Regions from separate parts of the Alteromonas sp. 5NS40-0096 genome, predicted to be linked through region 3. Evidence: predicted binding sites of a transcription regulator. Region 3 holds the regulator's gene; each other region holds the start of a gene.
The links. The regulator sigma-54, encoded in region 3, starts transcription at its own class of promoters, with help from an activator protein. The targets are predictions, from matches to a motif close to GTTGGCACGNNNNTNGNNT.
Positions count from the first base shown of each region.

Region 1 (4,651 bases), on a different contig from region 3:
CTAGGTGCCCCCTGAGTACGTGTAATTCCTCATCAATTTCCTTTGAGAAACCTTCATAAAAAGCTGACAAACGAATGATGAACTGCGCCAGTTGTTCACCGTGTTGTTTCAGCGTTTGCAGTTGTTTTGACGACATTATCTTCCTTAGAAACCCTTTAAACTGAAAGGCATATCAGACTATGATACGAAAAAGTCAACTATCTCGACTATTATCCTTTCGTTACTGATTATTGCCTAGCAAGTCGACAATTGCTATATGGTTTTTCGAAATTTGACCTAAATGGGTTGATATCGAGCCCTCCTCTACGGGTGTATCTCGCATAAACGGTTAATTTCTCTGGATTACACTGCGTTAATATATCGTAGTATAGACGCTCTACACACTGCTCGTGGAATTCGTTGTGTTGTCTAAACGATACGATGTATTTCAGCATACTTTCATGGCAGATTTTTTTACCGCTGTAACGAATTAATACGCTGGCCCAGTCGGGTTGACTCGTAATTAAACAATTGGACTTCAACAGGTGGCTTATTAGCGTTTCATCGGCTTGTTCGTCTGTCGTGGCTAAAAAACTCGGCCCTGGTTGGTACTGCGTAATTTCAACGTCTAAATCGTCGATAACGGTTCCCTGTAATTGCCCCAAATTCAATTGGTCAAACTCGGGTGCTGAATAGAGCTTGATTTCAACTTGCTTGCCGGCACAATTGGACAAGTCTTTTTGCAATAGCGCTTCAACTTGAGCTGCACTCTGCATCGTTGATTGGTTAAAGCTATTCAAATACAGTTTGAACGATTTGGATTCAATCAAGTTTGGCGAGTCTATGGGTACATTACATTGTAAAATTGCAATGACAGGTTTGCCTTTTGCATTCAGCCAAGAAAGTTCGTAACCATTCCAGATATCAATACCATCAAATGGCAAAGTTTGCGGAAGCTGGATAGCTGTTCTGCCAACTGTTCGCGGAACGGGTTGCAATAGTTCAGGTGAATAGGTTTCGATATAGCTCACTTGTTTACCTAGTGTTAGGTCCTCAGAGAGCGTTAACGGGGCAGTCTGTTTATCTGTCATATTTACCAATTAAGTCGTACACTTGCCGCATTCAGCGGATATGCCGCGTATTGTAACTGAAAAGCAGACAAAATCGATATGCAGAACAATGTAGAAAGCGCTTTACGGCAATTTTTTGAGCGGGCGAAGCTAGCTAAATTGTTGTTACCCATTGAAAAAGACTCAGAGTGGCAATCTCCTTGTATTGCCGACCAGGAAGAAATTGATGGGCTGGTAAATTGGGCACCGATAAAGCAAGAGCCTAAACGTTCTTTTAGCGATTTGGAACACGCGCTCGACATACAAATACATCCAGATTTTTGTGAGTATTTTAGCGCCTATTGGGGAATGGGCTGGCGTGCTGAAGCACAACAGGGCGTATGTGAATTGTTGCAAGTCTGGAACGACGAAGATTTCGACCGATTGCAAGAAAACCTTATTGGTCATGTCATGATGAAGCGCAGATTAAAACAGCCTATTACACTATTTTTTGCGCTGACGGATGATGAAAATTTCATTCTCAGTATAGATAATGAAAGTGGGGCAGTTGTGTTAGAGCCTGTCGGTAAAGAGGCTAAGTCCGAAGTTGCGCCGAATTTAGCGACTTTTTTAGATTCATTGGTGCCAATCGCACAAATTGAATAGCAATTGCCAATGGCAGTTATACTCGGCCCGCTGTTAATCAAAGGTTCTCAATACGAGGGATTCGAGTTTATCAATTCTATTTTCTAAGTCGGTATTGGTTTGATGCAGTTGTTTTATTTCGTCTTCGAGCTGCGTTAGTCGTTGCTGCATTTGCTTTGGTACTGAGGTGGGAGCACTCGATGTTGAGGCAACCACTTCATTTTGCGATTCCTGTGTCGACAACGTATTAAAGTGCTTGATGGCCTCAATGGCTTCCGATACTGATACTTTGAAGCTAGCCTTGCCTCGTAAAAGTCCGACAGATGGCTTTTTTCCTTCTTCAACGAGAGAATGGCAAATTAAAATGAGAGCTTGGGTCGTTTGAGAAGATGTCACGACGTTACCTGTGTTAGTCAATTTAACCAATTTATAGCATTTTTTACTTCAAAATCGCATGTTGTTTTTTTTGTTTTTAGTTAAAATCTTTAAAATTCAATGATATAAAAAGTTGGCCTTAAACTTGTTTGTTAGTGTGAAACGATATTTTCTAAAAAAAGGAATACTATGAAACACGCAGTTATGGCTTTGGCACTACTTTCTCCCGCATTTTTATCTGGATGTGTTATTTCCGTTGGTGGTGACGGTGACAGTCACTATAGTTCTGATTGGCAAGATCGCGAGTACAACAATCGCAAGCATATTTCTAAACTCGAGACAGATATGACTTACGAAGCGGTTGTAAAACGCATGGGTGTCGCGGATTTTAGCGAACGTTACAAACAAGATGACGCCGATTATCGCGTGCTATTTTATCGCACACAAAAAATGGCAGGGGATGGCGTGACGACAAAAGACGAGTGTACGCCACTGGTATTTAAAGATGGTGCTTTGATCGGATGGGGAGAAGCGGCTTACAGCCAATTCTAAATATCGCTCGCAAGAATGTTAACAGCTCGTTAACATTCTTGTTTTTTTATTGTACAGTTTTCTTTTACTTCCAAAACATTTGGGCTAGGAGAAAGCGGTGGAATTACAAGATTCAATAGATGTGTCGGCGATAAAAGCCATGCACCTCAGCCATGACGATATCAATGTTGCGGCTTCTTTACTCTATAACGCTTATTTCGACGATCCCCTTTTCCTCGATATTTTTCAATCGGAAAAAGACGGGTACGAGAGCCGTCTACGCTCTGCTATTAGGGAAGAGCTGAATACGTTTTGGGATGCTGAACATCCAATGATCGGACTGTTCGACGGTGAAAGACTGCTCGCCGTTGTGTGCTTGAGCGAGCCAAGTGATAGTGCAAATGCGGGGCGGCTATGGCATTGGCGATTAAAAATGCTGCTAACCGCTGGGTTATTTGGCACCCGACAAATGTTAGAAAAAGAAGAAAAAATACGCAGCTTGATACCCGCTACCCACTTCCACATGATTGGATTCATTGCCGTGCATCCAGACAGTCAGCACTTGGGTTTAGGTCACATGTTGATGGGCGCGATAGACAGTATTTTACTTGATAATGACGTAACAGATGGCGCAGCGGTTTTTGTTACGGTGCCCAAATACCAAGCGTTTTTCGAAGATGGTGGATACGAAGGGGTAGATGATCTATCCATCGGACGGATAACGGGTCAAGTCATGTATCGAAGAAAACCCAAATAGCGGCTCCCTATGAGCTTATTTGCTACGTCAAACAAAGAGCCTTCGGCGACTCGTTACTCATACAGTGGTCAGCTCTCAATTTTATTTAAATCTGACTTCTTATCTTCGATATAAATAAAATTTGCTTGCAAAATAGCGAGTTATTAGTAATCTGCGCGTCGCACTGTTCAGTGCGGTTTTAATTAGTAAACAAGGATATGTAATGAAACTTACTAAAATTGCAGCAGTAACTCTTCTCGCTTCTACTTTCGCTTCAACCGCTTTCGCGGCATCTCCAAGCTGGAACTATGTGGAAGCCGGTTATGCTCAAGTTGATGATGAAAGTATCAACGATAAAGCGAAAGGCTTTAAAGTCGCAGGCGCTTACCAATTTGCTGATAACTTTGTCACGCGTATTGAATACTCAGACGGCGATACCGATATTTCAGGAGCAGATGTTGGTTTTGATTTGTTGTCTGTTGGCCTTGGCTATCGAGTCGAAGCGGCTGACAGCATTGATTTTTACGGCATAGTGTCTTACGAAAGACTGGGCGTAGATGCTAGTTTCGGTGGCGCAAGTGCGTCTAATGATGAGAGTGGCTTCGGCGCAACAATTGGCCTACGTTCAATGTTCTCTGACAACTTCGAAGGATTGGCAGAACTTGGTTACATCGATATCGATGATGCTGAAATCAATGACGTGACTTTGAAAGTCGGTGGACGTTATTTTGTAACTGAAGATATCTCTGTGGGTGCGACTTATCGCCTATTTGAAGATTTCGATATGGTAACTGCAACGGTTCGCTACTCATTCTAAAGCGCAATTAGCTCGTGTGCATCGGCAAAAATGTAGCGAGAAGCTTTAAATTGAAAGATGAAATGCCTAGCTCAATGCTGGGCATTTTTAATTATTAACCTTTAGCCATCCTGTATTAAGGTTGATTTTCACTTCGGCCTTATCGACTCCTTGATAGCTTGCTCTTCAACTTCTTCTACTGAAGAAAGCTTATCGACTAACTCCAACGCTTGCGCTTTCATGTTTTCAAAAGACGCAGCCACCAGTGGATTAAAATGTGCATTTTTTTCAATTTCCATGCTGACCAGTGTCAACTGATTTAATAAGTTGTTCATAATGTGCTGGGTACCATGCACAGTGGCCCGGTAGATGTTTTCTTTTTCTCTTTTTTTCAAAGCATCAACTTCTTTGAGAGCGGTTTCTAAGTCTCTCAGCGTTTTGTTTAACTTGTGGTTTTGGATTTCTAATCGTTGCAAGAAAAAGAAAATGGTAATGCCAAATAACAAAAGTGATACGGGTAAAATGAGCCAATACACGTGA
Region 1 covers NZ_BAAJLQ010000003.1:413,691-418,341, forward strand. The annotation lists gene AC27G9_RS11755 (GGDEF domain-containing protein) at 1-136, opposite strand, end outside; gene queF (NADPH-dependent 7-cyano-7-deazaguanine reductase QueF) at 228-1,070, opposite strand; gene syd (SecY-interacting protein) at 1,149-1,694, shown strand; gene AC27G9_RS11770 (hypothetical protein) at 1,728-2,069, opposite strand; gene AC27G9_RS11775 (DUF3192 domain-containing protein) at 2,238-2,600, shown strand; gene AC27G9_RS11780 (GNAT family N-acetyltransferase) at 2,740-3,336, shown strand; gene AC27G9_RS11785 (outer membrane beta-barrel protein) at 3,539-4,132, shown strand; gene AC27G9_RS11790 (CHASE domain-containing protein) at 4,261-4,651, opposite strand, start outside.
Region 1: a site for sigma-54 is predicted at 2,181-2,199, ahead of AC27G9_RS11775 (DUF3192 domain-containing protein). Genes of this name have one in related genera too.

Region 2 (4,651 bases), on a different contig from region 3:
AATGGCACGCCTGTATCGCTGCAACAACTCAAAGACCTTGGGCAGTACCTATTGGCCATTCACGGCCAAAATACTCACTTGCAGCTACTGAAAGAGGATTATCAACGCCGTACGCTAGATACCGTTGCCAAACACCCGAAACTATTGAGCGATGTAAAAACAACCTTTGGCAATTGGAAAACGTTAACTTCAGAGCTACAAAGGCTAAAAGGTGAAGCACAACAAAGAGCCGACCGGCATCAGTTATTGTCTTATCAGGTCGCAGAACTGGATGAATTCGCTATTGCACAAGGGGAATTCGAGGAACTGGAAGCCGAACACAAGCGGTTGAGTCACGGGCAAACGCTGTTAGAGCAAGCACAAACCAGTTTCTATAATCTGTACGATAATGATGAATTTAACGCCGCTTCTGTAGTCAAGCAAAGTACGGATAGGTTGAGTGAACTGCAAGAGCATGATGAAAACCTGGCACCAATTGTCAGTATGCTCAGTGAAGCCGCTATTCAGATTGAAGAAGCAGCCCATGAACTCAGGAGCTATTGCGAGCAGTTGGAAATTGATCCATTACGGCTTCAACATGTTGAGCAGCGATATTCACAAGCCATGGACTTAGCCAGAAAGCATGGTGTGCAACCTGAATCATTGCATTTGCATCATCAAGAATTGGCAGACGAATTTGCATCATTGAATGCTGACGAAAGCAAATTAGAGACGTTAGAAGATGATGTGGCCTCAGCGTTGAACGATTACCGCGAAGCCAGTGAAAAACTGTCAAAATCGAGAATCAAAGCAGCGAACGTTCTCAGCCAGCAAATTGAAACCAAAGTACGCAAAATGAACCTACCCCATGCGCAAGTAAAAGTAATGGTAGCGTTTAATGAACAGTTACAACCTCAGTCTCTTGGACAAGATACCATCAGTATTTTAGTGTCGACTAACCCTGGGCAAACACCAGATAAACTCGATAAGGTGGTATCTGGTGGTGAACTCTCGCGTATAGGCCTTGCGGTTCAGGTAATCACCAAATCAGAAAGTGCCACGCCAACTATGATCTTTGACGAAGTAGATACGGGTATTAGTGGCCCAACTGCATCGGTAGTAGGCCAACTATTGCGGGAACTCGGCCAAGATAACCAAGTTATTTGTGTCACGCATTTGCCGCAAGTGGCTGCAAGAGCCCACAACCAGTTGTTTGTAACGAAACAAACCGATGGCAAGAGCACTGAAACTCAGATGTTAGCGTTGACTGAACAAGCTCGTGTGAATGAATTGGCAAGGTTACTTGCAGGTGATGAAATTACACATTCTGCTATTGCTAACGCTAAAGAATTATTGAAAAGCACGGAATCGAACTAATAAGCAGTTGATTGGTCATAGATGAGTAAGGTAGCATTCGCTGCCGATATAATAAAAATGTGAGCGTGTGGCTCACATAAGAAATACCGATCAACTGGATGTAAATTAGCTATGAAGCTGTACCAACTCTGTTTCCTTTTTGTATTTTCAATCACTGCCGCTGGCTGTTCAAACTGGATTTTCCGAATAGATGTGCCGCAAGGAAACTTTCTTGACGAGCGCGATGTAGAAAAATTGCGAATCGGTATGACAAAAGAACAAGTCATATTCGTACTTGGGCGCCCTGTTATCCAAGACTCTTTCGACCATGATACTTGGTATTATGTGTACAAAATGAAAAGAGGTATGGCAAAGCGTGGTCCAGATTTTGAGAAGCGCATGATCATTAATTTTGAAGAAGAGCAAATTGTCTCGATAGAAGGCGATTTTGAACTGTCTGAAGACTTTAACACTCCGTTAGATCAGTAATTCATCAAATTCAGCCCAATTCACTATTTTTTAGTGATTTGGGCTAACTCTCTATTTCCCCTTTCCTGACAAAAATAAAAATATCCATATTTTTCATATAGTTAAACTTTTGGCATAGTCTCTGCCTATTAAAGATAAGTTTTTTCCAACTTTGTTTTAAACCTTTCAGGGTTTAGTAACGACACAACTAATAACGATGAAAAAGGTCTCTTATGGATATCAACATGATTAAAAAAACAATTGTTCCACCTATGTTTATTGCAATGGCGTTAGGCTTATCGGGCTGTGTTATTCACGTTGGCGGTCACGCCGATGATGGCGATGTATCGAGTGTGTTTGGTGGCATCGATATTAGAGATGGTCGCAGTGTCGGCGAACTCTCCACCGTTAATGGCGGGATTGAACTGGGTAACAAGGTTACAGCAGAAGAAGTTTCTACTGTAAACGGTGGTATCGAGATGGGCGATGATGTCACCATCGATGAAGCAGAAGCGGTAAACGGTGATATCGAAGCTGGCAAAAACCTTTCCGTACGCGACAGCATTGAAACAGTGAACGGTGATATTAATCTTGGAAAAGGTGCAGACATTGGTGATGACGTAGAAACCGTTAATGGTGATATCTCGTTAGAGAGTGCCAAAGTCGGTGGCGACATTGAAACTATCAATGGCGATATAACCCTCGAAGATGATACCGAAGTAAATGGCAATATCGTCTACGAAGAACAGAGCAGTCGCTGGGGCGGTAAATCTAACCCACCGACTCTTCGCATTGAAGATGGCGTATCGGTAAACGGTAAAATCATTCTAAAACGTGAAGTCGAACTAGAAATCCCCAGCTACTTGGAAGAGAAAGTAGAGCGCGATTACGACAATTATTAATCGCGAGTTGCAATAAAAAAGGAGAGCGTCGCTCTCCTTTTTTCGTTCTACGCTTTAATGCGTTTGTACATTAAATCCAGCGCTTTTGGCACTGCATCAACATACATTTTCACATCTTCTATTTTCCCCATACTGACCCTAGACCACTGGTTATATGTTCTGTACTTACCTCTGATCATTACATTCTGTTCCGCCATGGCCTGCTGAAAGATATCCGTATCTGCGTCTTTTCCAAGGTTAACGTAAACAAAATTGGTACTACTTGGTAGTGCTGACAATCCGTTAGCTTTAACAGCATCCATAACCATCGATCGGGCCTCGACAATTTTATCTTTTGAGAACTGAATAAATGCCTCGTCATTGTAGCTCGCGATAGCCGCAGCTAACCCAGCTTGGTTCAGCGTATATGCTCCCATGCCAAAGCGGTTGATTTGTTCAATATTCGGCTCTGATGAGATTAAATAACCAACGCGCATTCCCGCCAGCCCGTATATTTTAGAAAACGTTCTCGCCACAACAATGTTGTGGCCCTGCTTCACCAACGGGATCATGCTGTGCTTAGGAGGATCGTCTGTTAGTTCATTGTATGCCTCGTCCACTAATACCAGCGTCTTTTTCGAAGCCTTAATACAAAATGCCTCCAACTTTTTGGGGTCCAGGATTTTACCAGTAGGGTTGTTCGGGTTGGTTACATGTACCATTGCTACAGAGTCATCAATCGCTCCGTACATGGCGTCGAGATCAATATCTAATTCGGCAGTGTTTGCCACCCTTACAATTTCACCTTTACCCTGTTTTTCTGGTGCTCTTGACGTGGTATCCCAAAACAAATCGGGGCCGAGGATTTTGCCTTTGTCGGAAGCAAACAATGCTGCATATGACAACACAGGGCTTGAGCCCGCACTGATCGCAATATTGGCTTTAGACAAGCCGTGCTTTTCAGCGATCATATCCCACAAATACATGGCCGCATTATAAGCGTAATAGGCTCCACCGTCGCTTGCCGCTTGAGCAACGGCTTTTAGCGCCAAGTCGCTCGGTCCGTAGGGGTTTTCATTGGCATTTAATTTGGCAATACCTGGTGCTGGACCAAATACAGGCATGGTTTTCATTGATGCTGCATTAGCAATACCAGCGTTAGCTAATATCCCTGAACCAGCAAGAGCAGATACCGCGACTCCGCCCTGCATAAAGTGCCTTCTTGAGACGTTTAGTGTCATTATTATTTCCTCATGTCGATTACGATGCAGCTTTGATGAACATTCCAATTGAAACGAGCACCAAATACATTCCGAATAAACGTTTAAGTTTGCGCTCGCTAAAGCTGTGCGCCATATTTGCGCCGATTGGCGCGGTGAAAATAGAGCCGATACTGATGGCGATGAGAGCGGGTAAATTGACATATCCTACGGTGCCAAACGGCAAGTTCGCTCCTTCCGTTTGGGTCATTACCAAAAAGCCTATTGCACCGGGTAGCCCTATCAAAAAACCGACACCTGCCGCAGTGGCTACGGCCTCTTGAATAGTGCGTCGGCACATTACCATCGCTATCACTGTTGGTGTACCGCCAGCAATACCGAGTAGAGCGGAGAAACCACCGAGAACAAAAGCCATGGTTGCTCTACCTGCTCCCGTTGGCATCGAAAAATACACTCCCGGACGAACTACTTTGTCAGGAAAAATAAAGTAAACGGAATAAACCAATACCCCAGCGGCAAATATTAAAATGAGGGAACTGCTGCTTGAATACTGGGCGATCAATACACCCACGATTGAGCCAGAAATCAGCCATATGGCCCAAGTTCTCAGCACATCAAAGTCCACCGCTCCTTTGGCGTTATGAGCAATAACAGAGCGAGTACTGGAGACAACAATAGAAGCTAGAGAAGTGCCTATCGCTACTCTAGCAAGTTCGTCAGAATACGGTGTGAAAATCGGAAAAACGG
Region 2 covers NZ_BAAJLQ010000011.1:34,415-39,065, reverse strand. The annotation lists gene recN (DNA repair protein RecN) at 1-1,356, shown strand, start outside; gene AC27G9_RS20625 (outer membrane protein assembly factor BamE) at 1,468-1,824, shown strand; gene AC27G9_RS20620 (DUF4097 family beta strand repeat-containing protein) at 2,049-2,705, shown strand; gene AC27G9_RS20615 (pyridoxal phosphate-dependent aminotransferase) at 2,753-3,925, opposite strand; gene AC27G9_RS20610 (sulfite exporter TauE/SafE family protein) at 3,945-4,651, opposite strand, start outside.
Region 2: a site for sigma-54 is predicted at 1,933-1,951, ahead of AC27G9_RS20620 (DUF4097 family beta strand repeat-containing protein). Genes of this name have one in related genera too.

Region 3 (4,651 bases):
AGGTCTGCGGGATCTTTTGGTAAGTTTCGAACATCAATACTAACGGCGACTTGGTCGTATTCATCCACCACAGTGTGCGTGAGTGTCGGCAAAAGGTTAACAGGAATGTTATCTACGCAATAATAGCCTAAGTCTTCTAATGCGCGTAAGGCTACAGATTTCCCAGAGCCTGAACGTCCACTTATGATAATTAGTTTCACGGCCCCGTCTCCCTGTATGGTGCGTTAGGCTAATGCTTGAAGAATGTCGTCACTCGTTTTGGCGTTTCGAATCGCTTTAACGGTCGATTTGTCGCTTAGTTTACCCGCTACGGTTGCTAATGTCTGCAAATGCCCCTCGGTTTGCTCTTCTGGCACAAGCAGAGCAAAAAAGATATCGACAGGTTGATCATCGATGGCATCAAAATTTATCGCGGGCGTGCTGGTGACAATAATTGCGGTTACCCGCTCCAGGCCTGCTAGTCTGCCATGGGGAAGAGCAATACCATTACCGATTCCCGTGCTTCCCATACGTTCGCGATTTAACAGTGCACTCAATACGGTAGATTGTTCAACAGACGGGTGATTGTTAGCGGCAATTTCGCTAATAATCTCTAGAATTCGTTTTTTACTATTGCACTGGACCGCACATTGCGTGCGATCCAGGCTGACTATGGCTGTGATATCCATCAGATAGGGTTAGTGCCTTTTCAGTTTTTCCTTATGCTTGATCACTTGGCGATCAAGCTTGTCTACCATACTATCGATGGCGGCGTACATGTCTTCATTTTCCGATGAGGCAAACACTTCCGCTCCGCTAAGGTGCATCGTAGCTTCTGCTTTTTGATTAAGTTTTTCGACATTGAGGATAACATGCACGTTAGATATGTGGTCGAAGTGACGTTCTAGCTTGCTGAACTTGGTGTCGACATAGTTACGCAAAGAATCAGTTATTTCAACATGATGACCAGTAAGGTTTATTTGCATATTTCGTCTTCCTTATAGGTGGAGCCTAAATCAGGCTTTTTCGTTGGTTAGACGGGGGAATCGAGAGAGACTCCCGGTATTTTGCTATTGTCCGCCGGGCAACTTTAATTCCTTGGTCGGCCAACAATTGAGCAATCTTACTATCACTTAATGGTTTACTCGGGGTCTCAGCGGCAACCAGTTTCTTGATCAACGCTCGAATCGCGGTTGACGAACATTCTCCACCAGACTCCGTTGCCACGTGGCTCGAGAAGAAATACTTCAACTCGTAGATACCGCGAGGCGTATGCATATATTTTTGGGTCGTAACGCGAGAGATGGTGGATTCATGCATATCGACCATTTCTGCTACATCGTTTAACACCATTGGTTTCATCATTTCTGGACCGTGTTCGAAGAAACCCATTTGCTGTTGGACAATACAATTTGCCACCTTCATCAGCGTATCGTTTCTCGATTCTAGGCTTTTGATAAACCACTTGGCTTCTTGCATATGTGAGCGAATAAATTGTGAATCACTGCTGCTTCGCGCACTTTTACTCATCGCAGCGTACTGCTGATTAATGCTGAGTTTCGGCAAACTATCCGGGTTGAGTTCAACCACCCAACGGCCGTTCTTCTTCGCGACTGATACATCCGGAATGACGTATTCAGGCTCTTTGGTAATTAACGCTGAGCCCGGTCTAGGATTAAGCCCTTGCAAAAGCACCATTGCTTCTCTGAGCTGGTCTTCTTTTAGCTTAGTCTTACGCATCAGTGTTCGGTAATCTTTGCTACCGAGCAAATCCGCGTAATCGGTTAGCAGCATTTTTGCTTCTGCTAGCCAAGGTGTATCAGGGGGAAACTGATTGAGTTGCACCAATAAACATTCCTGCGGCGTCCGAGATCCTGAACCTAAGGGGTCGAATTGTTGAATTCGCTTCAATACACATTCGACTTCATCCTCTTCGATAAGTTCCTCTGTCTCGTCATCGGTATTCACACTTTGCAGAATATCTTCAACGGTTACCGTTAAATACCCTGACTCATCGATTGAGTCGATAATCGCCATTGCGATTACACGGTCGATATCACTAAATGGTGTCAGACCCATCTGCCAAAGCAAGTGAGCTTGGATATCGTCGGTGGTCTCGCCTTGAAATACTTGGTCGTCATCTGATGCTGCCATAGGTGCAGGGGCCGAAGACGCTGAATAATACTCATCCCATGTACTGTCGATAGGAAGTTCGTCGGGTAACCCGTCTTTTTCTAATGCATCAGAGGTTTCAATATTATCTGAACTAGGTGCAGGAGCTTCGGCAGTGGCATCGTTTTCACTGTCTAAGTTACTTTTTTGCGGTTGATCGCCATCGCCAATATCTTCGACTTCTAAGAGTGGATTTGAGTCGAGTGCTTCTTGGATTTCCTGCTGCAAGTCGAGCGTAGAGAGCTGCAAAAGCTTGATCGCTTGTTGCAACTGAGGGGTCATTGTGAGTTGTTGACTAAACTTTAGCTGTAAAGAAGGTTTCATCTACGTCTTAACTTTCTCATTTTCCTGCTTTTTTACCTTAAACAATGAACCGAGTGCAAGTCCGAATTGCGGTTCCTGTTGGCTCATTTGTAACCCGCTATACTAACTATAGCTTGAATTGCTCTCCTAGGTATACATCTCTTACTTTTTGATTGCTTAAAACTTGCTCTGCGGAGCCCTGAGCAATCAATTCCCCATGACTAACAATGTAGGCTTTTTCACAAACATCAAGGGTTTCACGCACATTGTGGTCGGTTATTAGGATGCCAATTCCGCGGTCGCGCAGATGTTGAATTATTTTTTTTATGTCGTTTACCGAAATGGGGTCGACGCCAGCAAAAGGTTCATCTAGCAATATGAACTGTGGGTTGGCCGCCAACGCTCTCGCAATTTCCACTCGACGCCGTTCTCCACCCGACAAACTCATCCCATTGCTGTTGCGAATATGGTTGATGTTAAATTCGTCCAGCAAAGCGTCAGCTTCCTCTTCTTGTTGCTGACGGTTTAAGTCTTTTCGGGTTTGTAAAATCGCCATGACGTTTTCGTGTACCGTCATTTTGCGGAAAATAGACGCTTCTTGAGGTAAATAACCGATACCTTGGCGCGCGCGCTCATGCATAGGTTGGTGTGTCAGTTCGTTGTCATCAATGTGGATGCTACCCTTGTTCAGTGGCACCAAACCAACAATCATGTAAAACGTTGTCGTCTTACCCGCGCCGTTTGGGCCGAGTAGTCCAACGATTTCGCCACTGGATACCGACAAGCTCACATCGCGTACCACTTGCCTAGAACGATAGGATTTTGCCAAATGAGAGGCAGTTAATGTAGCCATTACTTTGGTTGGTCCTCGTCGTTTTTATCTTCGTCTTTAGATTCGACTTGGTCGGTCAGATCTTTGATGGCTTCAGGCCTAAACACAGTAGTGACTCTGCCATTTTGTTGCTCCGACCCTTGTGCCAACATCTGTTCTTTTTCCATGTCATAGGTAATGGTATCACCGCGCACCATACTGGTGTCTTGCTGTAGCTCTGCATTTCCTTTCAGTGAAATTTTGCGTTTGCTCACTTCATAGCGAATTTCATTGGCCTTGGCATTCACCGATTTACCGTCGGTGACTTGCTGGGTATAGCTCGCGGGATTGCCTCGCGCGATGAATACTTCGTTGCCTTCGCCATCAGTGGCAACCACTTCGACCTCATCCGCTTCGATAACTAACGAGCCTTGGGTGATGTAAACATCAGTTTTGAACAGTGATATTTTGTTAATTCCATCAACAAACTGAGACGCTGAGTCGACTTTTATCGGCTTAGTAAAGTCGGTCTCGTCAGCCAGTGCAAAAGTACTAGCGCTGAGGGCCAGTAAACTAGCTGCCAGGTTTATAAGTGGTTTGTACATGATCAATTAACTCGTATTGTCTGGTATGCAAATCGGCATTGAAGCCATTGCTATTTATAACGTATTGCCCGCCGATTATTACCACGGGCTGATCCGACGTCATGGTTTTTTTGTTCAAGTCGATTTCGATAAACTCTGTTTTTATTGTCTGAACAAAATCGTCGTCGCTCATATTGGTTATGACAACATCTGTTTCTAGCTGAATCAAGTTGTTGTCATAAAGTGTCCCTTCCTTTGCTGTCACCTGCCATGGCGATTCATTTTCACCCACGTATACGGTATACATCGGGTTTTGAAACAGCACGAAACCCAATAGGTCGTAGTGTTCCATTGTGGTAGCGAACACCTCATGATTCAACTTACCATCTGTGTCATACATAGTCGTGGTTAAATTGTTTGCCAAGTACGCTGGCCTCAACGCGTCCACTTTAGCGGATTGTTGGTCTGTCGGCGACTCTTCCATAAACGTTGGCAAGTACATTAGCAATGCCAACACAAAAAGCGCGGAAATACTCAGGCCAAGTCTGTTCACACGCTCGCCCCATGTTGTTCTTCCAAGCGGTCAAGCGCTTGAAGAATGGTGTCGGCAACTTCTCTTACTGCACCAAATCCACCACGATGTTGTGTTATCCAGTTAGCCTTGCTGGCAACGATGGGGTGCGCATCGCTGACCGCAATCTTGACCGCACTGTGGTTAAACATGCCAATGTCAGGCATGTCATCACCAATAGAAGCCACTTGCTCTGGGGCTAAGCCCAAAGACTGTATCAACTCAAGGATG
Region 3 covers NZ_BAAJLQ010000002.1:275,788-280,438, forward strand. The annotation lists gene rapZ (RNase adapter RapZ) at 1-200, opposite strand, end outside; gene ptsN (PTS IIA-like nitrogen regulatory protein PtsN) at 225-668, opposite strand; gene hpf (ribosome hibernation promoting factor) at 678-965, opposite strand; gene AC27G9_RS07160 (RNA polymerase factor sigma-54) at 991-2,475, opposite strand; gene lptB (LPS export ABC transporter ATP-binding protein) at 2,582-3,307, opposite strand; gene lptA (lipopolysaccharide transport periplasmic protein LptA) at 3,307-3,870, opposite strand; gene lptC (LPS export ABC transporter periplasmic protein LptC) at 3,839-4,402, opposite strand; gene kdsC (3-deoxy-manno-octulosonate-8-phosphatase KdsC) at 4,399-4,651, opposite strand, start outside.

Region 4 (4,651 bases), on a different contig from region 3:
CGACGACAATCGGCAAGTCATTTTTTTGGATGTGCCGAGCCAGTTGACTGCCATTGACTTCCAACGGTGCGGCGCCGAGTACCTGCTGTTTACATTTGCCACAGGTGGCCTCATTGGCCTTTTTGCCTTGTGGTATTCGGTTTATCGCACCGCAGTGGTGACAAACGATATGCATGAAGATTACCCTTGTGATTGCGCTGACATCATGTCGAATAATGTGGGCGCGTCCTGCTAAATTTTCAAGAGTTGGAGCAAAGTGGTAGGTTGCTCTGATTGAAAATTGGGTATAACGATGAGTCGATTCGCAGGTCAGAAGCTGATAAAATGCGCCACCAATTTTCTCCGTTAGCAAGTGATTGATGTTGAGTCGAGTCGTACCATTGAGTTGCCCATCTGAACGCCCAGATCCTGATGTTTGTGCGTTGATTGATTTATTTGCTGATACCTTCTACCAAGAATTCAACACCAAATTGATACGAGGGGAGCACGAGCCTATTTATCTGCCCGCAGGCCAGGGTAAACCTTACGCGCAGATTGTATTTGCTCATGGATTTTTCTCTAGTGCATTGCATGAGATAGCGCATTGGTGTGTAGCTGGGGAGAGGCGTCGTCAACTCGAAGACTATGGCTATTGGTATTGCCCAGATGGCCGTGATGAGGAGCAGCAAGCAGAGTTTGAAAAGGTAGAAATCAAACCTCAGGCAATTGAATGGGCGTTGACCCACGCTGCAGGTCGAGTATTTCAAGTGAGTACTGATAACCTCAATGGTGTAGAGCCCGACCGATTCGCTTTCACGCAAGCGGTTAAATCAAAACTTCTGGACATGTTGCAACATGGCTTTCCTCCGAGAGCAGCACGATTTATTAAGGCGTTAGAAAGGCATTTTGGCACGTCGCCCCTCACATTCTCTACATTGGAGATGGCAAAAGATGGATAACCCTCGCAAATTTAAGCTCGGTATTGTGATCAATCCGTTTGCAGGCATTGGTGGAGCACTCGCATTAAAAGGCAGTGACGGCGAGGCAATTCGAGAGCAGGCCCTAGCGGCAGGTGCAAAAAAACTCGCGAATGACAAAATGCGCCGTGCTTTGAACAAAATTTATGACGCAGCAGATTCGATATCGGTAGTGACCGCGTCCAGAGAAATGGGAGAATACGTGTGTCGTGAGTTAGGCTTATCGACGCAAGTCGTCTATTCCTCTGCCTCATCACAAACCGAAGCGATCGATACCGAAAATGCTGTACGCGAGATTCTCAAACACGATATCGATTTATTGCTATTTGCCGGAGGCGACGGTACCGCACGTAATGTTTGCCATATTGTTGAACAACGGGTACCTGTTTTAGGCGTGCCGGCAGGGTGTAAAATCCATTCTGGTGTCTATGCCGTTAGCCCACCCGCGGCAGGCGAAGTACTGAAATCAATGGTCAACGGCGATTTGGTAAGCGAAATCGACGCAGAAGTCAGAGATATTGATGAAACGGCATTTCGCCAAGGAAAAGTGATTGCGAAACCCTTCGGTGAAATGCGGGTGCCAAATGAATTGACCTACATTCAGGCTGTCAAAGCCGGGGGTAAAGAAAGTGAAGAATTGGTGCTTATGGATATCGCTGCACACATCACGAATGTGATGGACGATGAAGAAGACACTTATTTTGTCATGGGGTCTGGCTCAACGGTCGCCTCGATAATGGAAGAACTCGGATTGCAAAATACCTTGCTTGGTGTCGACGTCGTCTACCGTGGCGAGGTGGTAAAATCTGATGCGACAGCAAACGATTTGATTGAGATTGCAAAAACAGCACCCGTGAAATTGGTGATAACTGTCATCGGGGGGCAAGGGCATATATTCGGTCGTGGAAATCAGCAAATTAGCCCAGATCTCATTCGCGAAGTTGGCAAAGAAAACATACTCATTGTCGCGACTAAAAATAAATTAAACGGCCTCGCAGGCAAACCTTTGCGGCTCGATACGTCCGATGAAAAATTAGATGAGATGCTGGCGGGCCAATTTTCTGTGATAACCGGTTACAACGACAAAGTCTTGTATCCCGCGCTCTAAACAATGTTAGGAAACTTATGAATACCGAACCCCTCGCACCACGTGTTTATCTCGACGCAATCCATCAGATTGAACAAGCGCTGGATGCCGTTGTTGATCACGGTAGCGATGACGAACTCTTTGTTGCCAGTTACTTACAAGGCCATTTTGCCGTCGAATCTAAACGGCTTGAGATGGACGACGAGGCGACGTTGGAAAAATTGAACGATATTATGCAAGCCAGTCTGAACCGCGCATTTGAGGCTGGAGAGCTTGAGTCAGAAGACCAAATCCATGTTTCTGCACTATGGAAAAAATTGAGCGGCAATCTGTAACCGTTATCGCTTTGAAACATGTGGGCAAAAGGTAAGGTTTTGCCGCTATTGCCCCAATCATGTGTACTTGGCCTACTGATTCAAAGGGCGTCAACCCAGCTAGCCTATTGGTACGTTTCTTGCGATGTGAGTGCAGTTAACTAAATTAGGCTCACGTGATTCTCATGGTATTACCATACAAAGTGAAGTTTCTGGCCACTGGCCTTATATCTGTTTGTTTGATGCTTGGGTGTGCAAGCAAAAACAATGCGCCATCTAGTGCAGAAGTCTCCTCGGGATTACCCATTCCTGCACTTGGCAACGTTGAATATCACACGCATGTTTTGGCCAACGAATTGTTTGCTGGAATGCGACCTGCCAGGCAAGCTAGGTATGCCGTTGTGGGCTTTGTCCCTGTCGATACCATGGCTTTCGACCCAAAAAATCAACATCCGCTAATGTTACTGGGCCATCAACTTGAGCAAGGGTTAATCACCGAAGCAACAAAACGCGGCTTTACTGCTCAAGAGTTTAAGTTATCGAACGATATAAAGTTAAGTGACCAAGCAGATCGCGTGTTAACGCGTGACATCGATTCTCTTTCAGGTGTTGAAAGAGTCGACTATTACATTACCGGCACTATGGTTTATCAAGAAGCCGGCGCTGTGGTCAACGTTAGAGTCATTAACGCGAGAACAAAAGATATTGTTGCTGCCGCTACGCGATTTTTTCCAGAAGATTTGTTTTGGCAGAAAGAGCAAGTTACTAGCCGTGGCGGCATGATATATAGAACAGAGAAGAAGGGGTAACCGGATGCGACAACAACTCAAATTTACCGCTGCAGTATCGCTAGTCGCAGCGCTAACGGGCTGTGTCAGTTACAACCCGCCTGAGCAATCGAAGTCGACACCTTCAAATGCGGGTGCACTTAACATCGTTGATATTGCTGCGGTCGGAGAGCCCGTTGAACCTGTTCAAGGTGAAAATGAAGAAGGCGTCGATAACTTTGGCGCAATTGGTCAACCACCTCTGTACAGCAGTGTTCAGGGGGCATACAAGGGACGCCCCTTGACTAAGCACATAGGCGACTATGTAAAAAATATGACCCAAGATCTGATTTCCAATATGGAATATGTATCGGACAAAACGCCGGTTGCCGTGACGCATTTTGCACTGTTGGACTCTGACTTACAGGCCACCAACCTGCTTGGCCAACAGATGGCTGAATCTTTTGTACACGAGCTACATAAATTTCGTATACCAGTGATCGATTACAAAGCCACAGACTACATTCGCGTGACGGATGCGGGTGACTTTTTACTGTCGAGAGATTACTTAGAACTCAACAGCAGCCTACCTTTGGAATACGTGTTAACTGGCACTATGACCAAGCACCAAGGCGGTTTTCTGGTTAATGCTCGCATCCTAGGTATTGAGTCTCGGGCTGTCGTTGCTAGCGCGCAAACTTTGGTGCCATTTTACGTTGTAGATGCTCTGATTCCGAGTGATAGCCAACGTGCAGGCATGCGTGATGGCGTAAAGCTAACTAAGGGTTAAGTATGAAGTATCTCGGGCTGCTGATGTTAAGCGTAGGGCTTTCAGGTTGTGCATCAATGACACAGGACTGGGCCTATTGGGTTGATGAAGACGGCGAGGAAATGTCAGTGCCGGAAGTAGTGAAGCCGGCAGAACAAAGTGGCCTAGTATACCGACCTGACTCGCGTGATTTTCTCCACCAACAAGCACTCAATGAAGAGCAGGGTAGTGGGTATCGAGACCCGTTACCTAGCGGCTTTACGCCCATGCGTACCCACAAACTGTTGAATGATTATGCCAGCCAGTTGGCCATGGAGCTGATGGACAACGCAAATCAGCTTAAACGACAAGAACTCATTGGCGTAGCGAGTTTTGTCAGGCTCAATAAGAACCTTCAAGAGCCAACAATTTTGGGCAATCAAATGGCCGAATACTTGATGACCGAACTACAAGACTTTGGTTTGGCTGTTGTCGACTTTAAATTGGCAAACGCATTGACGGTGACGCCCTACGGCGATATCGCGATGAGCCGAAAAGGCAGAGAATTAGCGAATACCGTTGCAATGGACCATATCGTGACGGGGACAATAACCGAGCACCCCAGAGGCGTAAACCTCAACGCTCGAATGATTTCTGTTGAGAACAAACGTATTGTGGCAAGCGCGAGTTTATTCATTCCTGCTTTTGTCGTGACGTCATTGAACAACGAGATGTCAGCGTCGTTGAACGAAGCCCATTAGCCGTTTCCCCAAAGGGTA
Region 4 covers NZ_BAAJLQ010000001.1:1,199,798-1,204,448, reverse strand. The annotation lists gene trxC (thioredoxin TrxC) at 1-175, opposite strand, end outside; gene AC27G9_RS05510 (elongation factor P hydroxylase) at 360-938, shown strand; gene AC27G9_RS05505 (ATP-NAD kinase family protein) at 931-2,064, shown strand; gene AC27G9_RS05500 (YfcL family protein) at 2,082-2,378, shown strand; gene AC27G9_RS05495 (FlgO family outer membrane protein) at 2,543-3,166, shown strand; gene AC27G9_RS05490 (FlgO family outer membrane protein) at 3,171-3,914, shown strand; gene AC27G9_RS05485 (FlgO family outer membrane protein) at 3,917-4,633, shown strand.
Region 4: a site for sigma-54 is predicted at 2,485-2,503, ahead of AC27G9_RS05495 (FlgO family outer membrane protein). Genes of this name have one in related genera too.